One region of the Amycolatopsis sp. cmx-4-54 genome, then DNA from elsewhere that is predicted to be linked to it. Evidence: riboswitches for the same ligand, from Rfam matches in the RefSeq annotation. Region 1 holds a riboswitch; each other region holds the start of a gene.
What was found. A riboswitch is a leader RNA that binds a small molecule or an ion and turns the genes downstream of it on or off. The one in region 1 is predicted to bind S-adenosylmethionine.
Positions count from the first base shown of each region.

Region 1 (3,266 bases):
CCGATCCTTTCCAAAAAGCTCGCACCACAAACGAATTAGTCGGTGTCCATTTCGGACACCCTCATGCGTGCACCCGAGGCGGTGACGGCCGCGGCGCGTCGTCCCCGCCGACCAGCCGGGCTCCGGGAACAGGCCCGTGCGCGACGCGCACCGTGCGACAGACACCGGCACCGGACAACTCCGCGGCGACCTCGACGGCCGACTGGGCATCCGCGCACAGGAAGGCACAGGTCGGCCCGGATCCGGACACGGTGCCGGCGAGCGCACCCGCGTTGACTCCCGCCCGCAACGTGCGGCGCAGTCCCGGACGCAACGAGACAGCGGCCGCCTGCAGGTCATTGCCGAGAAGCAGCGCCAGTTGCCGCGGGTCGCCGGATGCCAGCGCCTCCACCACCGGAGTGTGCGAACCGATCCGCGGCGGACTGCCCTCTTCACGCAACTTGTCCAGCTCGCCGAACACCCGCGGAGTCGAAAGCCCACGCTGGTCGAAGGCCAGGACCCAGTGGAAGGTGTGCCTCGACAAGACCGGCACCAACTGCTCGCCTCGGCCGGTGCCCAGCGCTGTCCCGCCGTAGAGCGCGAAAGGAACATCACTACCGAGCTTCGCGGCGATACCCGCCAGTTCGTCCCGGGAGATGTCGAGCTTCCAAAGCGACGCGAGCCCCACCAGGGTCGCGGCAGCGTCGGCACTGCCACCGGCCATCCCGCCCGCGACCGGGATGCCTTTGCGCAACACGACTCTGACCTTCGACTCGCCATCCGCCTTGCCGACGTGGGCCGCCAACGCCTGCGCTGCCTTCCAGGCCAGGTTGTTGGCTCCTGTCGGTACGGAACCTTCACCTTCACCGTAGACCTCGACGCCGGGGTCTTCGGTGACCGCGACGGTCACCTCGTCGGTCAGGGAAAGCGCCTGGAACACGGTCACCAGCTCGTGGTAGCCGTCCGGGCGTACATCTCCGACCGACAGGTGCAGGTTGACCTTGGCGGGAACCCTGACGGTCACTGGGGGCGGTACGACGGCGAGCACGCGTCAAGCCTACGTGGCCGCTCCACTTGCCTTGTCACCAGGAGAAAAGAGAACTTGCGGGTCGGACGCGAACGGGCCGCCCCGGACGCGATTCGTCCTGGGCGGCCCGTTCGCGGAGGAATCAGGCGGCGACACCCTGCGGGCCGCGGACCGGGTGGGTCACGTGACCACCACGTTCGGCGATCCAGGCGAGCGCGGCGTCCGCGCGCTCACCGCGCACCCCGAGGCGGAACCGGCCGACCGGCGTGTCACCGATCCGGGTCAGGCCGCCCCCGATGGTGGCGAGCTCGACGTCGAAGCGGCCGGCGGCTTCTGGCAGCAGCGCACCGACCGAGGCGAAGCCGACGAGCACGACGTCCACCGCGCGGTCGTACTTCGAGGCCTGTGCGCGCCCGGTTTCGATGACGGGAAGCAGCGCCTGCGCGGTCCGGCTGTTCGGGTCGGAGACCAGGTCGAGCACGGTTCCGCGTTCGATGATCGCGCCGGCCTCCAGCACCGCGACGTCGTCGCAGACACGGCGGACCACTCCTGCGTCAGGTGTGGTGAGCAGGACGGTGACGCCGAGCTCGGCGCGCGCACGGTCGAGCACGGTCAGGACCGCGCCGGACTCCTCGGGCTGCACGCCCGCGGTCGGGTCGTCGGCCAGGAGCACGGACGGCCCGGCGGCCAGCGCCTTGGCGATGGCCACTCGGCGCAACTGCCCCTCGGACAGGTCGCCCGGTCGCTGCCCCGCTCGGGGGGTGAGCCCGACCAGGTCGAGCAGGTTGCCGACCCGGTTGCGGCGCTGCGGCCCGTCGAGGCCGAGTTGTTCGAGCGGCGAAGCGATGTTGCCGGCGATGGTGCGTTCGGCGAGCAATTCCGGCTTGGTGCTCACTACGCCGACCTGGCGCCGGATTTCGCGGAGACGGCGTCCGTCGAGGGTTCCGGTGTTGAGCCCGTCGAGGCGGACGACACCGCGGTCGGGGCGCTCCTGAAGACCGATGCACCGAGCGAGGGTCGACTTGCCGGAGCCCGCCGGGCCGACGACTCCGAACAGCGAGCCTGCTTGGATGTCCACGCTCACATCGCGCAGTGCGACGACGGGATTTCCGTTGAGGGGAAAGGATTTGGACAGGTTTTCGACAGTGATCACGAAAGGCTCCATGCACATGGGGCGCTGCTTCTTTCGAGCGCGCCGACCGTCACCGAGTAACCGTCCGGGAAACGGACGGATTCAGAGATAAGGGAATGGACTCAGGCAGTAACGGTGGAGCGTCGACACGCACTTACCGTGCGGCGACCTTCATCGACGACACGTCGCCTGGTCAGCAGGAGCGGGTGGGTGACCCTGTTCATTAGGCACAGCCTCCATCGGTCCTGGCGGTAGCACCTGCCCTGTGGAGGGTGGTTGCTGCGACTTCGGCGAGCCAGGTCTCTCAGTCGCTCGGGATGGCTTACTGAGTAAAACCGATCCCACTGGATGAAAGCAAGCGCGTAGGCGCAGATCACACGTCTGGTCGCGTCCAGCATACAGGATGGGCTGCCCATATTCTGAGACCACTAGGGAGTGTCCAGCTCGCGGCGGACGCGCTGCCTGCCAAGACGGGGCCCGCCGGCAAGAATCGAGAAGAGGGAGCGCGCACTCATGCGGCCATGGCCGGCCGCCGTTCGCGCGGCTCCGGTCACCCCCGCGAAAGATGGTCAGCCTGCGGCCGCGGCGATCCGGGCGAACTGATGAACGTCCAGCTGCTCCCCGCGGGTCTTGGGGTCGATACCGGCCTTTTCGAGCAATTCCCCCGCGCGTTCGGCGGAGCCGGCCCACGACGCCAACGCGGCACGCAAGGTCTTCCGTCGCTGAGAGAAGGCAGCGTCCACGACCGCGAACAGCCGCTCCCGATCCACGGACGACACCACGTCGCCCCGTTCGAACGCGACCAAGGCGGAATCGACGTTCGGAACGGGCCAGAACACCGCCCGAGGCACCGCGGCGACCTTGCGCGTCTTCCCGTACCAGGCGAGCTTGACACTGGGCACGCCGTAGGTGCGGCTTCCCGGGCCCGCCGCCATCCTGTCCGCGACCTCGGTCTGGACCATTACAAGGCCGCTGGTAAGCGACGGCAACTCGGCGAGCAGATGGAGCACGACGGGAACGGCGACGTTGTACGGCAGGTTCGCGACCAGCGCCGTCGGCTGCGCAGGCAGGTCGTCCGCGGTGATCCGCAACGCGTCCGCGCCGACGACCGTCAGCCTTTCACCCCCG
Region 1 is NZ_JAEBEJ010000003.1:600,790-604,055, reverse strand. Features, by position in the region: gene ACLJQ7_RS13170 (4-(cytidine 5'-diphospho)-2-C-methyl-D-erythritol kinase) at 62-1,027, opposite strand; gene ACLJQ7_RS13165 (methionine ABC transporter ATP-binding protein) at 1,149-2,159, opposite strand; SAM riboswitch class I at 2,372-2,462, opposite strand; gene rsmA (16S rRNA (adenine(1518)-N(6)/adenine(1519)-N(6))-dimethyltransferase RsmA) at 2,708-3,266, opposite strand, start outside.

Region 2 (3,266 bases), on a different contig from region 1:
AAGAGGAGTGCCCCCGTGGCCAACATCAAGTCGCAGATCAAGCGCATCACCACCAACGAGAAGGCGCGTCAGCGCAACCAGGCGATCCGGTCCTCGGTGAAGACCGCGATCCGCAAGTTCCGCGAGGCCGCCGACGCCGGCGACAAGGCCAAGGCGCTGGAGCTACAGAAGGACGCGGCCAAGAAGCTGGACAAGGCCGTGACCAAGGGCGTTCTCCACGCCAACCAGGCCGCCAACAAGAAGTCCGCGCTGGCGAAGCGCGCGAACTCTCTCTGATCGGCTTTCGAAGGGCCCCGGCGACTCGCGTCGCCGGGGCCCTTCGCCGTTTCAGCGGCTTGTGCCGTGGGCGTCGACGACCTCCAGGACGGCGCGCTCCAGCGCGTACTCCGGGTTGGCCGCGACCCCTTTGACCTCGGCGTTGAGCCGGGCGACCACCCGCATCGCGGTGGCGAGCCCATCCTGGCCCCAGCCGCGGGCCTGCCCCTGGGCCTTGCGCACCTTCCACGGCGGCATCCCCAGCTCACCCGCCATCTGGTTCGGGTTCCCGCGACCGGCACCGGACACCCGCGCGATCGTCCGGACGGCGTCGGCGAGGGCGTCCGCGACCAGCACGTGCGGTACGCCCAGCTGCATCGCCCAGCGCAACGACTCCAGCGCGGCCGCCTTGTCACCGGCGACGGCCTTCTCCGCGACGGCGAACCCGTTCACGTCCGCGCGGCCTCGGTGGTAGCGCCGGACCGCCTGTTCGTCGACCGTTCCGCCGGCGTCCGCGACCAGCTGGGTCGCGGCCGACGACAGTTCACGCAGATCCGAGCCGACCGCGTCGATCAGCGCGAGCACGGCCGCACCGTCGATCTTTCCGCCGACGCGGCGGACCTCGTTGCGGACGAAGGATTCCCGCTCAGCGGCCTTGGTCAGTTTCGGGCATTCGACAACCTCCGCACCGGCCTTCTTCAAGGCGGTCGGGAGCGCCTTCGCGGCCTTGCTCCGGCCACCCCCGCTGTGCACGACGACGAGCACGATGCCGTCGGCGGGCGCCTTGACGTAGGCCATCACCCCGTCCGCCAGCTCCTGCGAGATGTCGTGCGCGGATTCGAGGACGATCACCCTGCCCTCGGCGAACAGCGAGGGGCTGACCATCTCCGCGAGCGCCGGGACTGTGAGGTCCGACACCCGGATCCGGGTGAGATCCGCCGTCGGATCGGCCGCCTTGGCCGCGTCCGAGGCGCGGCGGACCGCTCGTTCGATCAGCAGCTCTTCCTCACCGAGAACCAGGACCAGCGGCGATGGGGCGGAAGCTTGCGTCGTCACGGTGACGATCCTGCCACTCCTCCTCTCGTGTGCTTTGTCCGGTGATGTGTAGCGGGCACGGTGGCCCCACCGGAGCCTCATGTCGTACGGTGTTGGCGAGGCGACGCGATCACACGCGTGCCGACAATCGAATACCGCTCATCCAGAGGGGCAGAGGGAACGGCCCGATGAAGCCCCGGCAACCGGCGTCAGCCTGTCATTCCGCGATCGCGGGATAGCTGACGAACACGGTGCCAATTCCGGCCCGCCATGGCGGGGCAGATGAGGAAAGGAACCTCGCGATGACCGCAACCCTCGGCACGACCTCCACCACCAAGACCCCGGATCTCGGACCGGCCGTCGAACTGGTGTCGAAGGAAGAGGGACACCGGCAGCCGCTCGCTCCCGAATTCGTTTCCGCCGAGGATTTCTCGCCGCTCGAAGTCGCCTACGACTTCGGCCGCGTGCGCCGCGAGGACATCGAAGCCGGACCGAAGAACATCTGGCGCTACAAGAAACTCCTTCCCGTTCCTTCGAACGTCGAAGAGATCCCCAACACCGAACCCGGCGCCACCCGGCTCATCCAGGCCGACAGGCTCGCGAAAGCCTTGGGCGTCAAGAAGGTCTGGGTCAAGGACGACACCGGCAACCCCACGCACTCGTTCAAGGACCGCGTGGTCGCCGTCGCTTTGGCCGCCGCACGCGAGTTCGGGTTCGACGTACTCGCCTGTCCCTCGACCGGCAACCTGGCCAACGCCGTCGCCGCCGCGGCGGCCCGGGCCGGCTGGCGGTCGGTCGTGCTGATCCCGAAGACCCTGGAACGCGCCAAGATCCTCACCACCGCCGTGTACGACGGTGACCTGATCGCGGTCGACGGCAACTACGACGACGTGAACCGGCTCGCCACCCAGCTCGCCGCCGAGCAGGAGAGCTGGGCGTTCGTCAACGTGAACGTCCGGCCCTATTACTCCGAAGGCTCCAAGACACTGGCCTTCGAGGTCGCCGAGCAGCTCGGCTGGCGGCTTCCCTCCCAGATCGTGGTGCCGATCGCCTCCGGTTCCCAGCTCACCAAGGTGGACAAGGGTTTCCGCGAGTTCGGACAACTCGGCCTTGTCGACGAGACGCCGTACAAAGTGTTCGGCGCACAGGCCACCGGCTGCTCCCCCGTCTCGGCGGCCTTCCGCGCGGGACACGACGTCGTCCAGCCGGTCAAGCCGGACACGATCGCCCGGTCGCTGGCCATCGGGAACCCGGCCGACGGCCCGTACGTCCTCGACGTGGTCAACCGCACCGGTGGCGCGATCGAGGACGTCACCGACGAAGAGGTCGTCGAGGGCATCCGGCTGCTCGCCCGCACCGAGGGCGTCTTCACCGAGACCGCCGGTGGCGTCACCGTCGCGACGGCCAAGAAGCTCATCGAGACCGGCAAGCTCAACCCGGACGAGGAGATCGTCCTGCTGATCACCGGCGACGGCCTCAAGACCCTCGACGCCGTCGAGGACAAGATCGGCCCCAAGGCCACCGTCAGCGCCTCGGCCGACGCGGTCCGCGAAGCTCTCGGCATCTGAGTTCCCGGCGGCCCGCCTCAAGAACGAGGCGGGCCGCGGGGCTCACCCCGGCGTACCAGGGCGAGACCTCGCGCGTCGGCGAGGACAGCCGTGTCGCCGTCCGTGTCCGTCCTGGCGACCGACGCGCCGACGGCCACCAGATTGTCCAAAGTGGACTTGTTCGGATGTCCGTAGGTATTACCGGCGCCGACACTCACCAACGCCGCCCGCGGCGAGACGGCGTTGAGGAAGTCCGGTGCCGTGTAACGGCTTCCGTGGTGCGGAACCTTCAGGATCTCGGCACGCAGCTCGGCGCCCTCGGCCATGAGGTCCGCCTGTGCGGCGAGCTCGATGTCACCCGTCAGCAGCACCCGGCCCGCCGGGGTCCCGGCGCGCAGGACGACCGAACCGTTGTTGATCACCGTGCCG
Region 2 is NZ_JAEBEJ010000004.1:508,990-512,255, forward strand. Features, by position in the region: gene rpsT (30S ribosomal protein S20) at 16-276, shown strand; gene holA (DNA polymerase III subunit delta) at 328-1,311, opposite strand; SAM riboswitch class I at 1,447-1,579, shown strand; gene thrC (threonine synthase) at 1,593-2,858, shown strand; gene ACLJQ7_RS16270 (ComEC/Rec2 family competence protein) at 2,876-3,266, opposite strand, start outside.
Region 2: it holds a riboswitch for S-adenosylmethionine, as region 1 does, so the genes downstream of both, thrC (threonine synthase) here and ACLJQ7_RS13165 (methionine ABC transporter ATP-binding protein) in region 1, are expected to answer to the same signal.

Region 3 (3,266 bases), on a different contig from region 1:
GATCAGCCTCCTCGTCCGCGACGGCTCCGGCTTCACACCGAACAAGAACACCAGGCTCCAGGAACGCGACCAGTTACTCGTCGTGACCACCGCTGAAGCCCGTGACGCGGCCGAACGACGCCTGCGGGCCGTCGACCGCGCCGGCCGTCTCGCCAGGTGGAAGGGCGAATCCGGCCAGTAGGTCACGAACCGGCACCAGCTGTTCGTCGGTTGATCTCAGAAAATTCTTCCCTTCCGTACTCCTTTTGGATTACTTTCCCCGCAATCGACTCCATCGAATGGGTGAGTGTCGCGGGGTAAGGAGTACGCAAGGTGACGAAACTTCCTGTGCGGTTCGCCGGTCTGGGGGCCGCTGTGGCACTCGTCGGAGTGGTTCTCGCCGCTCCGACGGCGACTGCTGCGCACTCGGCCGGTGCTTTCCCCGCGTTCGGGCTGCCCTTCGGCACGGGCCAGTCGGTCTACTCGGCGGGGATCCACTCGGACAACGGCACGTCCGGAGTGAAGAACGCCATCGACTTCAGCCCCGGGGACAAGACCGTTCGCGCCCCGCTGGCCGGAACGGTGCGGATCCAGCACTGCTCCGGTGGTGGCTGGGTGACCGTCGACCACGACGGCGGCTGGCGGACCGGGTACTACCACCTGGAAGGCATCTCGGTCACCGACGGCCAGAAGGTCGCCCCGGGCGACGCCCTCGGCCGGACCGGCAACGCGCTGCCCTGTGGTGGCAGCAGCACCGGCGCCCACGTGCACTTCACCCTGTGGACCCTGCCCACGGCCGCCGCGCAGGGCGGCGACTCGCGCGATTTCGGGGTCGGCGCGGGCAATTGGAACGGTATGTCCTACGACGAGGTGTCGACCAAGGTCGCCGAGGCCTATGGCGAGGCCGTCGACGGCAAGACCTTCGGCGGCTGGCAGTTCACCGCGGGCACCGATCAGTACTCCGGCACCGCGACCGAGGTCTCCTCCCGCGCGACCGTCCCGCTGCCCGGCCGATTCCGGGTCTGACCTGCCGTTGCCCGGCGCGGCGCGGCGCCGGGCAGCGGTTCTTCCCGCTTGCGGAGCACGTGAGCGGCGTCTCAAGATGCGGACGAGGGCTGGCTCGATCGCCCGCCCATCCGCTAACTTCGTCCGTAGGTCACGAGTGTCAGCGTCAAGCCCCGGCTAGCTGACCGGCAACCCTCCTACCGCGGTGGGGTGCCCCGGGTGAGGACCTGGCTCGTCGCGTGGTGCGACGGGCAAGCGCGGGATCCTCGTCGGGTCCCCTGACCCGGAGGACGACGATGACTCTCGCTCTCGAACGCACCAGTGTTCCCGCTGAAACCGTTGCCACCCGCGAAATCCCGGCGGTCGCTTGCGCCGATCTGCGGGTTCCGCTGGTCACCGGCGGCGACATCGGCTACGCCAACCTCGATCACGCGGCGAGCGCCCCCTGTCTGGACAAGGTGCGTTCCGCGGTCGACGAATTCCTGCCCTGGTACGCCAGCGTGCACCGCGGCGCCGGGTTCGCCTCGCAGGTCTCGACCAAGCTTTACGAGCGCACGCGCGGAATCCTGCGCGAGTTCGTCGACGCTCGGTCGACCGACACCGTCGTGTTCACCCGCAACACCACCGATTCCTTCAACCTTCTCGCGCGCAGCCTGCCGAAGCACACCTCGGTCGTCGTGTTCGACACCGAGCACCATGCCGCGCTGCTGCCGTGGAAGGGGCCGAACGTCCGCCGGATCGAAACCCCTCGGACCCGCCTCGCCGCGGTGTCCGCTGTGGACGAAGCGCTCGCGGACTGCCCGCAGGGCCCGCGTCTCGTGGTGCTCACCGGCGCGTCCAACGTGACCGGGGAACTGTTGCCGGTCAAGGAGATCGTGGCCGTCGCGCGGCGGCACGGCGCCCGGATCGCGCTCGACGCGGCGCAGCTCGCGCCGCACCGGAAGATCTCGATACGCGAACTGGGCGTCGATTACGTCGCGCTGTCGGGGCACAAGCTGTACGCGCCTTTCGGTGCCGGCGCGCTGATCGGCCGCGCCGACTGGCTGCGCGCGGCTCAGCCGTACCTCGCCGGTGGCGGCGCGACGAAACTCGTCAACCGTGACTCCGAAAACCTCGGCGTGGTCTGGAATTCCGGTCCCGAGCGGCACGAAGCCGGTTCCCCCAACACCGTCGGCGTCTACGCGCTCGGGGTCGCCTGCGAGACCCTGGCCGCGAATTGGGATGGGATCGTCGCCCACGAGGAGGAACTGCTGGCGCGCCTGCGCCGCGGCCTCGCCGCCATCCCCGGCTTCGCCGAACTGCGGCTGTTCGACGCGCCGGTCGACCGGGTCGGCACGCTCAGTTTCGTCGTCGACGGCTTCGACCCTGGCTGGCTCGCCGCGGTGCTGTCCGCGGAATACGGCATCGGCGTGCGAGACGGCGCGTTCTGCGCGCACGTGGCGACGAAGCGGCTGATCGCCGTGGCCGGCTCGACGGGGCAGCAGGCCGTGCGGGTCAGCCTCGGCCTCGGGAGCACCACCGAGCACGTGGACCGGATCGTCCTGGCGCTGCGCCAGATCGTCGCCCGCGGCGCGCGCTGGCAGTACGAGAAGCCGGAAGGCCGCTGGGTGCCGGAGAACGATCCGCGGGAGCTTCCCCCGTTCTGCGCCTGATCCACTACCCTCACCCCGCATGGGGAACGAGCGACCGCGTTACTGGTTTCCGCTGGCGTCGCTGGGATTCGCCCAGCTGCTTGTGGTGGCTTTCGGCGGGATGTGGTCCGGGGGCTGGTTCGCCTACGCGCCGGCCGGTGGGCAGCAGTTCCTGACCCAGAATCTGTATGGGGTCGGTGATGGCCGGTACGTGGGCTTGTACGGCGTCGAGATGAGCCGTGAGACCGCGGCCGCGCTGGACATGTCGTTCGACGTCGCCGCCGGACGGACGGACGGCTGGCTGTTCGCCGTTCTCGCGGTCTACCTCGGCACGGTGCTGTTCTACGCCATCCGGACGAAGGCCATGCGCTGGTGGAAGGTCGCCGCGATCGCGCTCGGCGGTCTGGTCGCCATCGTGCTGGCGGATCTGGTCGGCTACTGGGAATTCGATCTCGACGGCGACACCCGGAGCGCGATCCTGCTGACGCTGGGCCTGGCCGGGCTCGCCTGGCTGGAGCGCAGCGTGCTGGTGCTGGTCGTGGCCGCCGCGTTCGTGCTCTGCGCGGTCGTGCTCGCTCAAGGGCAGCTCGCGCTGGTGCTGTCGTCGCTGGTCGTGCTCGCCGGGGCGTTCGCGGCGCTGCTGAGCAGGCC
Region 3 is NZ_JAEBEJ010000010.1:194,494-197,759, reverse strand. Features, by position in the region: gene ACLJQ7_RS30145 (potassium/proton antiporter) at 1-181, shown strand, start outside; gene ACLJQ7_RS30140 (M23 family metallopeptidase) at 313-1,005, shown strand; SAM riboswitch class IV at 1,134-1,248, shown strand; gene ACLJQ7_RS30135 (aminotransferase class V-fold PLP-dependent enzyme) at 1,281-2,636, shown strand; gene ACLJQ7_RS30130 (hypothetical protein) at 2,656-3,266, shown strand, end outside.
Region 3: it holds a riboswitch for S-adenosylmethionine, as region 1 does, so the genes downstream of both, ACLJQ7_RS30135 (aminotransferase class V-fold PLP-dependent enzyme) here and ACLJQ7_RS13165 (methionine ABC transporter ATP-binding protein) in region 1, are expected to answer to the same signal.